DNA from 3 places in the Pigmentiphaga sp. CHJ604 genome. Region 1 is predicted to be linked to each of the others. Evidence: predicted binding sites of a transcription regulator. Region 1 holds the regulator's gene; each other region holds the start of a gene.
The links. Region 1 encodes HrcA, which represses chaperone genes, less so after heat shock. Its sites were predicted from a motif close to TTAGCACTCNNNNNNNNNGAGTGCTAA; they were not measured.

Region 1 (4,176 bases):
CGTTGATGTAGCCGCGGCTGCGGCCCTGGGCATCGATGACTCGCCGCAGCACCAGGCTGTCGGTGTCCAGCTCGCGTTCGGCCAGCCAGTCCAGCAGGGCCGGCGGAACGTCGAACACCGCGCTGACCTCGGCCCGGCTGGCGCCTTCCCGCAGCACCGACGCATCGGCGCGTTCGCCCAGGGCCAGCGCCAGCGCATCGATCAGGATCGACTTGCCGGCGCCCGTTTCGCCGGAGAAAACGGTGAAGCCGGGGCCGAATTCGACCTCGGTCTGGTCGACGATCACGAAATCGTTGATGTGCAGGGCGCGCAGCATACGAATGGGGCCGGTGGAAGGGGCGGGAAAGACTAGTCGATCGCGGTGCCGGAAATCTGGTTCCAGTGCAGCTTGCGCCGCAGGGTGGAAAAATAACTGTATCCGGCCGGGTGCAGGAAGCGGATGGTATGTTCGGCGCGTTTCACCAGGACGCGGTCGCCTTCCTGCAGCGACGACCAGCTTTGCATGTCGAAGTGCACGCTGGCGCTTTCGTCGCGGCCCCCCGGAGAGCGGGTGAGGGTGATGTCTATCGTGCAGTCGTCCGGGATCGCGATCGGCCGGTTCGACAGCGCCTGCGGCGCCACCGGCACCAGCACCAGCCCGCGCAGCGACGGATGCAGGATGGGGCCGTTGGCCGACAGCGCGTAGGCCGTCGATCCCGTGGGCGTGGCGATGATCAGGCCGTCGGCGCGTTGCTTGGACATGTACAGGCCATCCACCTGCACCGTGACTTCCAGCATGCCGCCCAGGCCGGCCCGGCTCAGCACCACGTCGTTCAAGGCCAGCGCCGAGACCAGCGTGGTTTCGCCCCGGATGACGCTGCAGGCCAGCAGGGTGCGGGTTTCCGACTCGAACTGGCCGTCGAGGATGCCGGCGATGGCGGTGCCGGCATCCTCGATGGGGACGTCGGTGATGAATCCCAGCCGGCCGTGGTTGATTCCCACCACCGGCACGTCCCAGGGCGCCAGCTGCCGCGCCACCCCCAGCATCGTGCCGTCGCCCCCCATGACGATGGCCAGCGACGCGCGCTGCCCGATCTCCTCGACGGTGGCGGAGGGGTAGTCCAGGACGCCGATATTGGTGGCGGTGTCCTTCTCGAACACGACCTCGCGTCCGGCATCGCGCAGCATCTGCGCGACCGCGCGCAACGGCGCGGCGATGCCGGTATCGTGGTATTTGCCGACGAGGGCGACGATGGGAAAATGCATGCAGGCATTATATGAGGGGAGACCCCCCAACGGGGCCCCATGTGGTCCTTTTTGCCATTCCCAATACTCAATCCGTTCACCCACCTTGAACGCCGTTCCTCTAAAGAACCCCGGCCCCCATCAGCCTGGCAGTTGCCAGGGCACCGCGGATCCGGCTCCGCCGGTCCGCCAGTGCCGCCCCCCCGGGGGGGCGCGCGTAAGCGCGTAGGGGGGGTACAATCCCTTTATGGACGATCGCGCACGTACATTGTTGAAAGCTCTCATCGAGCGTTACATCACCGACGGACAGCCTGTCGGTTCGCGCACGCTCTCCAAGGTCTTCGACCTGTCGCCGGCCACGATCCGCAACGTCATGGCCGACCTCGAGGACCATGGCCTGATCCACAGCCCCCATACTTCCGCCGGGCGCGTCCCCACTCCCCGGGGCTACCGGATGTTCGTCGACTCGCTGTTGACGGTGCAGCCCTACGAAGTCTCCGAGGCCACCCACATCCAGACCCTGCTGCCTTCGGCCGAACCCCAGCGCGTCATCGCGGCCGCGGCTTCGCTGCTGTCCAAGCTGACCCAGTTCGCCGGCGTGGTGATGTCGCCCAAGCGCAGCCAGATGTTCCGCCAGATCGAGTTCATCCGGCTGTCCGACACCAGGGTGCTCCTGATCATCGTGACGCCCGAGGGCGACGTGCAGAACCGCATGCTGATGGTCCAGCGGGATTATTCCTCGGCCGAGCTGACCGAGGCGGCCAATTTCTTCAACCAGCATTTCAGCGGCAAGTCGTTCGAGGACGTGCGCCAGATCCTCCAGCGGGAACTGAGCCAGTTGCGCGAGGACATCTCCCGGCTGATGGAGCTGGCGGTGGATGCCAGCGCCGAGGCGGCCACCGAGGACGACAGCGTCGTCATCTCGGGTGAATTGAACCTGTTGGGCGTGTCCGACATCACCGCCGACATGGACAAGCTGCGGAGGATGTTCGAGCTGTTCGAGAAAAAGACCGACCTGATGCAGTTGCTGGACGTCTCGAGCCGGGCGCAGGGCGTCCAGATCTACATCGGCGGCGACTCGCAGCTTGTGCCGATGGAAGAGGTCAGCGTCATCACGGCGCCCTACGGGGTGGACGGCAAGGTCGTGGGGACCCTGGGCGTGATCGGCCCCACCCGGATGTCGTACGAGCGGGTGATTCCCATCGTCGACATCACCGCGCGGCTGTTGTCCAACGCGTTGAGCCATCATTGAGCCGGCGTCCGCCGGCAACGGCCGGGGGCATCTCCGCCCCGCGCCGTTCCTCCCGCCATTCCTGAGACCCGCACACGCCACGCATGCGTTTCCTTCCCGAGCCGCCGCCGTCTTCCCTCCATCCCACCCGCACCGGCCTGCTGCTGGTCAACCTGGGCACGCCCGACGCGCCTACTGCCTCCGCGGTCCGCCGCTACCTGGCCGAGTTCCTGTCCGATCCCCGGGTAGTCGAGATTCCGCGCCTGGTCTGGCTGCCCATCCTGTACGGCCTGGTCCTGACCCTGCGGCCGCGCGACGCGGCGGCGCGCTACGCCTCGGTGTGGACGTCCGAGGGCTCCCCGCTCCTGGCCTGGAGCCGCCGCCAGGCCGAGGGGCTGTCGCGCGAACTGTCCGACCGCGGGCTGGGCGTGGAAGTGGCGCTGGCCATGCGCTATGGCAATCCGTCGCTCGAGGCGGGCATCGCCGCGTTGCGCGAGAACGGCTGCGAGCGCATCCTGGTCCTGCCGCTCTATCCGCAGTACGCGGCCAGCACGACCGCCGCGGTATCCGACGCCGTGGGCGCCTGCCTGGCGCGGCTGCGCAACGTGCCCGAGATCCGGTACGTGCGCGATTTCCACGCCGACCCGGGCTATATCGAGGCGATGGCCGTCCGCATCCTGGATTTCTGGCGCGACAAGGGCCGGGGCCGGAAACTGGTGCTGAGCTTCCATGGCCTGCCCAAGCGTTCCATCGCGCTGGGGGATCCGTATCACCAGCAATGCCTGGAAACCGGCCGCCTGCTGGCCGAGCGGCTGGGCCTGTATGCCGAACAGGTCGAGATTACGTTCCAGAGCCGTTTCGGCGCCGCCGAGTGGCTCCAGCCATATACTGAACCCCGGCTGAAGGAACTGGCGAAAAGCGGCGTGTCCGACGTGGACGTGTTCTGCCCGGGCTTCGTCGCCGATTGCATCGAAACCCTGGAAGAGATCGCGATGCAGGGCAAGGAAGCCTTCCTGCTGGCGGGGGGCCGGCAACTACGCTACATCGACGCGTTGAACGACTCGCCGGCGTGGATAGGGGCCTTGGCAGACCTGGCCGAGCGCCACATGCAAGGCTGGACCACCCGCTCCGAGGCCCGCCAGCCCGCCGACGCGGCGCATGCAGCCGTCTTGCTGCAGCGCAAGAACGACAAGACGCCGGCGACCGACCGGTAATGTGATGGAAGAACTACGTATCGACAAATGGCTGTGGGCGGCACGGTTCTACAAGACCCGTACGCTGGCCCAGGAAGCGGTCGAGGCAGGGCAGGTGAAGGTGTCCGGCGAACGGGTCAAGCCCTCGCGCGCCGTGCGTCCCGGCGACATCCTGCAAATCCGCGCCGGAGACCAGGATTGGGAGGTCCTGGTCCGAGCCCTGTCCACCCAGCGCGGCCCGGCGGTCTTCGCGCGCACCCTGTACGACGAGACCCAGCAAGGCATGAAACGCCGCCTGGAAGCCATCGAACTGCGCCGCCAGAACGCCGACCCCGCCGCGACCCTGAAAGGCCGCCCCACCAAGCAAGACCGCCGCAAGATCGAGAGGTTTAGAACCCCCAATTGAGGACCCCCCCTACGCGCTAACGCGCGCCCCCCAGGGGGCGAAACCGGCGGACCGGCAAAGCCGGATCCGCGGTTTCCTGGGTCTAGTACCCGTTTCTTGGATTCAAGCACCGTTGCTACCGC
Region 2 (4,176 bases), 1.5 Mb from region 1:
TCCGAAGCCATGATGACCAGGTCGTCGTCGGTGACGATGTAGCGCGCCGGGCGCAGGCCGTTGCGGTCCAGCGTGGCGCCGATCTGGCGGCCGTCGGTGAAGGCGATGGCGGCCGGGCCGTCCCAGGGTTCCATCATCGCGGCATGGTATTCATAGAAGGCACGGCGCGCCTCGTCCATCTCGGCATGCTGTTCCCAGGCCTCGGGAATCATCATCATCATGGCGTGCGAGATGGAATAGCCGGACATGACCAGCAGTTCGAGGCAGTTGTCGAACGTGGCGGTGTCGGACTGGCCTTCGTAGACGATGGGATAGAGCTTCTTCAGGTCCTCGCCCAGCACCGGCGACTGCATCACGCCTTCGCGGGCGCGCAGCCAGTTGAAGTTGCCCTTGACCGTGTTGATCTCGCCGTTGTGGGCGATCAGGCGATAGGGGTGGGCCAGCGGCCAGGCGGGGAAGGTGTTGGTGGAGAAACGCTGGTGCACCAGGGCCAGCGCCGTGACGGCGCGCGCGTCGGCCAGGTCGCGGTAGTAGCGGCCCACCTGGTCGGCCAGCAGCAGGCCCTTGTAGACCACGGTGCGGCTGGAGATGGACGGCACGAAGTATTCCTTGCCGTGCTTCAGGTGCATCTTCTGGATGGCGTGCGAGGCCATCTTGCGGATGACATACAGCTTGCGCTCGAGCGCGTCGGGCACCATGACGTCGCCGCCCCGGCCGATGAAGAGCTGCCGGATGACCGGTTCCATGCTCTTCACGTTGGGCGACATCGGCATGTCCTTGTCGATGGGCACGTCGCGCCAGCCCAGCACCACCTGGCCCTCGGCGCGCACGGCGCGCTCGAGCTCGGCCTCACAGGCCAGCCGCGACCCTATTTCCTGGGGCAGGAACACCATCGCCACCCCGTATTCCCCGGGAGCGGGCAGGACCACGCCCTGGGCGGCCATTTCCTCGCGGTACAGCGCATCGGGGATCTGGATCAGGATGCCGGCGCCATCGCCCATGAGGGGATCGGCGCCCACCGCGCCGCGGTGGTCGATGTTCTCGAGGATCTTCAGGCCCTGCTGGATGATGGAATGGCTTTTCTGGCCCTTGATGTGGGCCACGAAACCCACGCCACAGGCGTCGTGTTCGTTGGACGGGTCGTACAGGCCCTGGGCGTCCGGCTGGCGCGGCGCGGGCAGGCCGATGCGCGAAGCGTCGATGACGGCCGTCCGGGACGACGGGGCCGAGAGGTGATCCTGGCTGGATAGGGGCATGGTGCGCTCCGCTGGAGGACTCGCGTGCCGGGCACGAATCCGGGTACTGGACATCGGGAATTCCGGACCCGGCGCGCACAGGAGCAGCGCCAGGGGGAAAACGACGATACTGCGGCGCACCAGGGGCCGCAAGAAAAATAAAAAGGGGAACGTCCCCAATTATTATCCAGGCTACAAATCGAGGAAATTAAATTGGGGTCGCACCATTACCGTGCGTTTTCATCCTCTGCTCGCGGCTGCTTCCGGGGCCTCCCCCGCTTGCTGGCCGCGGCGCGCCGGCTGCTGGTGCCCTCGAGCGACTGCACGAAGGCCGGCCCACCCAAGGCCCATTGGCCGTATAGCGCCTGTTCGATGCGCTGCGCCGCCGAGGGCGCCACGCCCTCGGCCATTCTGGCGCGGTAGTTGGCCTGCCGGTCGAACGGCGTATTGCCGCAGGCCCAATAGTCGGCATGGTCGTGCAGCAGCCCCGCCGCCGCGGCCCCCACGTGCGCCGGGGCCGAGGACCAGCGCCACAGTTCCGCATCGCCGGCCAGCCCCTGGCGCAGCGGGACCGTCTCGAGCCAGATCAGGCAGGGCAGCACCCAGGCGCCCGGCTCGACCAGCGTGGAGCGGAACCGGCCGGCAAAGACCCTGCCTATATGTAATCGGGCGGCCAGGCGGCGTCCCAGGGACTGGATCACGGCCGAAATCCCGCCTGGGCCCGAGGGCGTGGCCAGCAGCAACAGTTGATCGAAAGTAAGCGCCCACCCGTGAACGGCCACGCCGTGCTGCCGGGCGTCGGCCTCCAGCCAGGCGGCCACCTGGTCCAGCATGGCGCCGCCGTCGCCCCCCGCCGACAGGGGAACCGTGAAACGGGCCTGGGCGAGATGGGGAAGATCCGGAGCGTACAGGCGGGGAAGGCGGGCCATGTTTATTGGGGACGCATCAATATAGAAGGTCGGAAAATGCAGGTTTCCGCGAACGATACGCCGATTTCATGGTCTATGCAGTATGAAACCCTGATCGCCCGCCCAAGCCCGGTCCCCATCGGCTCCCCTCCGGCGCCGTCCCGACCGGGTCCGCTCGCCGTGCTGCATTGCACAGCGATCGAATCGCTTTATCGCACCCATCAAAAACACCCATTAGCACTCTTTGTTCGAGAGTGCTAACCTTCAGACATGGAGGTAAGCCGTTTATGAAACGTTCGTCGAATCAGTCCAACGTCCTCGCACCCGCCACAAGCGGTCCGGGCGCGCTGGCCCTGGCCATCGCCAACCCGGGCGCCCTTGGCACGATCGAAGCCTATATCGGCGCCGTCAACCGCCTGCCGGTGCTGACGGCCGAGCAGGAACACGACCTGGCCCTGCGCTACCAGGAAAAGCAGGACCTCAACGCCGCCCGCGAACTGGTGCTGTCGCACCTGCGCCTGGTGGTGGCCATCGCCCGCCAATACCTGGGCTACGGATTGCCGCACGCCGACCTGATCCAGGAAGGCAACGTCGGCCTGATGAAGGCCGTCAAGCGCTTCGACCCCAACCGCGGCGTACGGCTGGTCTCCTTCGCCATCCATTGGGTCAAGGCCGAGATCCACGAGTACATCCTGAAGAACTGGCGCCTGGTCAAGGTGGCGACCACCAAGGCCCAGCGCAAGCTGTTCTTCAACCTGCGCAGCCTGAAACCGGACTCGCATGCGCTCACGCCGGAGCAGGTCGAGGAAATCGCCGCCAGCCTGAACGTGCGGCCGCAGGACGTGACCGAGATGGAAGTGCGCCTGTACGGGCAGGACATGGCCCTGGAAGGCCGTGGCACCGATGACGGCGAAAACGATTTCGCCCCCATCGCCTACCTGTCGGACGAGGGCCAGCACGAGCCCAGCGCCATCCTCGAAGAACGCCGCCGCGACGAACTGCACGGCAGCGGACTGTTGCAAGCCCTGGATAGCCTGGACGAGCGGTCGCGCCGCATCATCGAGGCGCGCTGGCTGAAGGACGAAGGCGGCGCCACCCTGCAGGAACTCGCGGACGAATTCGGTGTGTCCGCCGAGCGCATCCGGCAGATCGAGGCCCGCGCCATGACCAAGATGCGCGGAGCGCTGGCCGAATACGCCTGAGCTCGCAAGCATCCCCGCGCCGCTGGGCGCGGATCCAAGGCGGATGCCGGAACGCGACCGGCTCCGCCTTTTTCATCGCCGGGCCGCCCCAAGATGAAAAATGCCCCCTTGGGGGGCAGCGCCGCCGCGACGCGGCAAGCGTGGGGGCCATTTTTCATCGCCGGGCCGCCCCAAGATGAAAAGCGCCCCCTTGGGGGGCAGCGCCGCCGCGGTGGGGCCACTTGCCATGCCGGTGCCGGCACCGGTCACATCACGTTACAGAAATGGCGGAAATTTACGTGGAAACACGGGTGGCGGGTGAACTTCCCCGCCTGGGCGTGGACTAACCATCAGGTGGGACACGCTTTGGGTGCAACGCCCTCGTGTCGGAATGTCGGGCTTCCCCCCGCTCGACGTTTCTTCCGGCGCAGTCTGCCGGTACCAGCCGATACATCCGCCTCTGCTTTTCTCCTCCCTCCCCCCCACTTGAGGCGGATATTCCACGGGACACCTTCGGTGTCCCGTTTTTTTATGCTCCCCCCTACGCGCTGACGCGCGCCCCCCAGGGGGCGATGCGGGTGGACCGGCAAAGCCGGATCCACCGCATCCTGGGTCTAGTACCCGTTTCTTGGGTTGCGGCACCGGTGCTATCGCTGGCTGCCAGCGGTAGCAACCGTGCTTCAGTCCACGATGCTTTCCCTAGACCCAGGAAACCGCGGATCTGGCTCCGCCAGTCCGCCGGTTTCGCCCCCTGGGCCCGGCGCCGAGCCGCCCCAAGGCGGGCCCAGGCCCCCTCGGGGGGCTGCCGCGTAGCGGCTGGGGGCTCACCATCCAGGGCGCGCGTCAGCGCGT
Region 3 (4,176 bases), 910 kb from region 1:
CTGCATTCCGCTGGCGCTGGCCACCGTGGCCACGCTCAGCGGCGGCAACCGCATGGGTTCGCTGGCCGTGCTGACCATGGCGGCCATCGTCATCTATCACTCCAACGCCGGGCGCGGCCCTTTCTTCCTGCGCGGCTTCCTGCCGGGCGAGCCCCTGCTGCTTGCCCAGTGCTATCTCGTGTCGGTCGCCATGCTGCAGGTCTTCGTGCGGGTGCTGACCCGTGGCATCCGGCGCCCGCGCACGGCCGGCGCGGACGGCACCGGCGGCCGCGAGACCCTGTACCGGCTGGATCTCGCCTCCGGCACCATCGTCTGGGACGCGCCGCCCGACGCCCGCCCCGGCCCCGGGACCCTGGATGAAGTGCTGCGGCAGGTCCATCCGGACGACCGCCAGGGCTTGCGGGACCGCCTGCGCGCCGCCGACGGGACGCCGGGGCTGGAGCGCCCCTTCCCCTTCCGCCTGGCGACCGCGCCCGATCAGTGGACGACGGTCGTCGACCTGAACCGGGGGGCCATGATGGGGCCCGACGGCGCTTTCATCATCGGCAGCTGGCGGCTGCCCACCCCGCACCACGGCGCATAAGGGAAACCATGATCCAGCTTGCCCTGCTTCTGTTCGGCGCCGGCTTCGTCCGCAGGAACATCCACCTGCTGCTACTGATCGGCTTCGCCTGGGCCGCCCTGGGCGTGGTCATCACCCTGGACGGCGTGGACGGCGCGCGCTACTTCCCGCTGACGCTCTTCGGCGCGCTGCTGCTGGTGGAAAGCCTGGTCACGCTGACGGTCGCCGGCAGCGGCATGGGCGCCCAGAAGGCCGTGCTGGCCTTCAAGGGCGGCATCTTCCTGCTGGTCGCGCTGCTGATCCTGGCCGGCGGCTCCATCAGCAACCTGCTGCTGGCCATCATCCTGGGCCTGGCCTACTTCGTGCTGGGCGTGTTCCAGATCGCCTCGGCCTGGGTGCTGCGCTACGACCGCTGGCGCCTGTCCGTGCTGGGCGGCTGCGCCCAGGTCCTGTTCGGCCTGTTCCTGTTCCAGCCCTATCCCACCCACTACGCCGGCACGGTCTCCTACTTCATCGGCGTCACCATGCTGGTCGCCGGCATCAACACCATGCGGGTGGCCGCCCGCGCCCGCAAGCTGAGCGAGCAGTCATCCATGTTCGACCTGCTGGCGCCGGCCGACCTGCGCGGGGCCGGCGCCAGCCCGCCGCCTGCCCGGCAGCCGGCGCCGGCGGGCCCCTTGACCGTCCACGTCTGGACCCCCGAAGGCTCGGCCAAGGACAAGACCGTGTCGCGGCCGGTATTCAACCGCTACATCGCCGCCGTCGACGTGCAGGGCGTGATATCGACCGGACATGCCGCCATGGAAGTGCCGCCGTCGACCTACATCAGCCTGTATCCCGCGGTCGACATCGACCGCTCGCCCTCCGAGTTCTTCAACGTATTGAAGGCGGTCAAGGAAAACGACGTGCCGGGCAAGTTCCAGCCCGACTACGCGACCGAGTCCAAGGCCTGGTGTCCGTCGAACTGGCAGGTCAGGTTCGAGCGGTACGACTACGGGAAACTCCAGGCCTTCTGGCAGCGCTACCGCGACCAGGAAATCTATAACCTCACGCGGCGCAACTGCTCCAGTTCGGTCTCGTACGCGCTGGAGTCCGCCCTGGACGGCGTGCTGGACGACCGCAGCCGCAGCGTGCGGCAGGTGCTGCGCACCCTGCTGATGCCCGAATTGTGGATTGCCGCGCAGGTGCGCCAGCGCGCCCAGGTCATGGCCTGGACCCCCGGCCTGACGCTGGACTACAGCCGCGCGCTGCGCGCGGTCGTCCATCCCGTCCAGCAATCCTGGTTCTCGCGCTTCCTGGCGGCCGCCACGCGCATGACCTCGCGCAGCGGCGCCTGAGCCGTGCCTGGGGGGCGGCCCATCGGACCGCGCTGTCTATATGACAAGAAGGACCGGGCTAGGGCTGTCCCGTATACCCTGCCCCTTGAAAGCCCCCTGTCCCATCCCTATAATTAGCACTCGATTGCATAGAGTGCTAACAACGCTGCCTGGGCAGCGTCCCGGCCTCCGGCAACAGGCTCAAGCGCCGCGTTTCGACGCGGCACCGGCCGAATAACGGCTTTCCAGCCTCTTTTTCTGACAAATAGACGTCAACTTCGAACATCAGGAGTTTGTATGGCCCTCCGTCCCCTGCACGATCGCGTGATCGTCAAGCGCCTGGACAACGAGCGTAAAACCGCGTCCGGCATCGTCATTCCCGACAGCGCTGCCGAAAAGCCCGACCAGGGTGAAGTGCTGGCCGTCGGCCCGGGCAAGAAGACCGAGGACGGCAAGGTGCTGCCGGTCGACGTCAAGGTCGGCGACAAGGTCCTGTTCGGCAAGTACGCCGGCCAGGCCGTGAAGGTCGACGGCGACGAACTGCTCGTCATCCGCGAAGAAGAAATCCTGGCGGTGATCCAGTAAGCCCTCGCGGCCCGCTGTCCGATCCCCCGGCATTCAACACCATCATCCAAGGAATTTCGTAAATGGCTGCCAAACAAGTCCAGTTCGGTGATGACGCCCGCGCCCGCGTCGTCCGTGGCGTGAACGTCCTCGCCAACGCCGTCAAGGTCACCCTCGGTCCCAAGGGCCGCAACGTGGTCCTGGAGCGCTCCTTCGGCGCCCCCACCGTCACCAAGGACGGCGTGTCCGTCGCCAAGGAAATCGAACTGAAGGACAAGTTCGAGAATCTGGGCGCCCAGCTCGTCAAGGAAGTGGCTTCCAAGACCAGCGACAACGCCGGTGACGGCACCACCACCGCCACCGTGCTGGCCCAGGCCATCGTGCACGAAGGCCAGAAGTACGTGACCGCCGGCCTGAACCCGATGGACCTGAAGCGCGGCATCGACAAGGCCGTCGCCGCCGCCATCGAAGAGCTGAAGAAGATCAGCAAGCCCTGCTCGTCGAGCAAGGAAATCGCCCAGGTCGGCTCGATCTCGGCCAACAGCGATTCGTCGATCGGCCAGATCATCGCCGACGCGATGGAAAAAGTGGGCAAGGAAGGCGTCATCACCGTCGAAGACGGCAAGTCGCTGGAAAACGAACTGGACGTCGTCGAAGGCATGCAGTTCGACCGCGGCTACCTGTCGCCCTACTTCATCAACAACCCCGACAAGCAAGTCGCGGCCCTGGACGATCCCTTCGTCCTGATCCACGACAAGAAGATCAGCAACATCCGCGAACTGCTGCCCGTGCTGGAGCAAGTCGCCAAGGCCAGCCGCCCGCTGCTGATCATCGCTGAAGACGTCGACGGCGAAGCCCTGGCCACCCTGGTGGTCAACAACATCCGTGGCATCCTGAAGACCACCGCCGTCAAGGCTCCGGGCTTCGGCGACCGCCGCAAGGCCATGCTGGAAGACATCGCCATCCTGACCGGCGGCACCGTGATCTCGGAAGAGACCGGCCTGTCGCTGGAAAAGGCCACCCTGCAAGAGCTGGGCCAGGCCAAGCGCATCGAAGTGGCCAAGGAAAACACCACGATCATCGACGGCGCCGGCGACAGCAAGGCCATCGAGGCCCGCGTCAAGCAGATCCGCACCCAGATCGAAGAAGCGACCTCGGACTACGACCGTGAGAAGCTGCAAGAGCGCGTGGCCAAGCTGGCCGGCGGTGTTGCCGTGATCAAGGTCGGCGCTGCCACCGAAGTCGAAATGAAGGAAAAGAAGGCTCGCGTCGAAGACGCCCTGCACGCCACGCGTGCCGCGGTGGAAGAAGGCGTGGTGCCCGGCGGCGGCGTGGCCCTGCTGCGCGCCAAGCAAGCCATCAAGGACACCAAGGGTGCCAACGCCGACCAGGACGCCGGCATCAAGATCGTCCTGCGCGCCATTGAAGAGCCGCTGCGCACCATCGTCGCCAACGCCGGCGACGAGCCCAGCGTCATCGTCAACAACGTGCTGAACGGCAAGGGCAACTACGGCTACAACGCCGCCACCGGCGAATACGGCGACATGGTCGAAGCCGGCGTGCTGGACCCCACCAAGGTCACCCGCACCGCCCTGCAGAACGCCGCCTCGGTGGCCTCGCTGCTGCTGACCACGGAAGCCACGGTGGTCGAGCTGGTCGAGGACAAGCCGGCTGCCCCCGCCCCCGGCGGCATGGGTGGCATGGGCGGTATGGGCGGCATGGACTTCTAAAGAG

Region 2: rpoH (RNA polymerase sigma factor RpoH) is a predicted target of HrcA. The motif match lies at 2,378-2,404, and genes of this name have one in related genera.
Region 3: groES (co-chaperone GroES) is a predicted target of HrcA. The motif match lies at 2,013-2,039, and genes of this name have one in related genera.

Annotation. Positions count from the first base shown of each region.
Region 1 is NZ_CP136998.1:3,814,371-3,818,546, reverse strand. Features, by position in the region: gene recN (DNA repair protein RecN) at 1-316, opposite strand, end outside; gene R4823_RS18360 (NAD kinase) at 349-1,245, opposite strand; gene hrcA (heat-inducible transcriptional repressor HrcA) at 1,472-2,476, shown strand; gene hemH (ferrochelatase) at 2,560-3,669, shown strand; gene R4823_RS18345 (S4 domain-containing protein) at 3,674-4,054, shown strand.
Region 2 is NZ_CP136998.1:5,313,280-5,317,455, forward strand. Features, by position in the region: gene R4823_RS25520 (glutamate synthase-related protein) at 1-1,256, opposite strand, end outside; gene R4823_RS25525 (hypothetical protein) at 1,463-2,164, opposite strand; gene rpoH (RNA polymerase sigma factor RpoH) at 2,431-3,345, shown strand.
Region 3 is NZ_CP136998.1:4,723,168-4,727,343, forward strand. Features, by position in the region: gene R4823_RS22690 (MASE1 domain-containing protein) at 1-583, shown strand, start outside; gene R4823_RS22695 (MFS transporter) at 592-1,899, shown strand; gene groES (co-chaperone GroES) at 2,176-2,463, shown strand; gene groL (chaperonin GroEL) at 2,526-4,172, shown strand.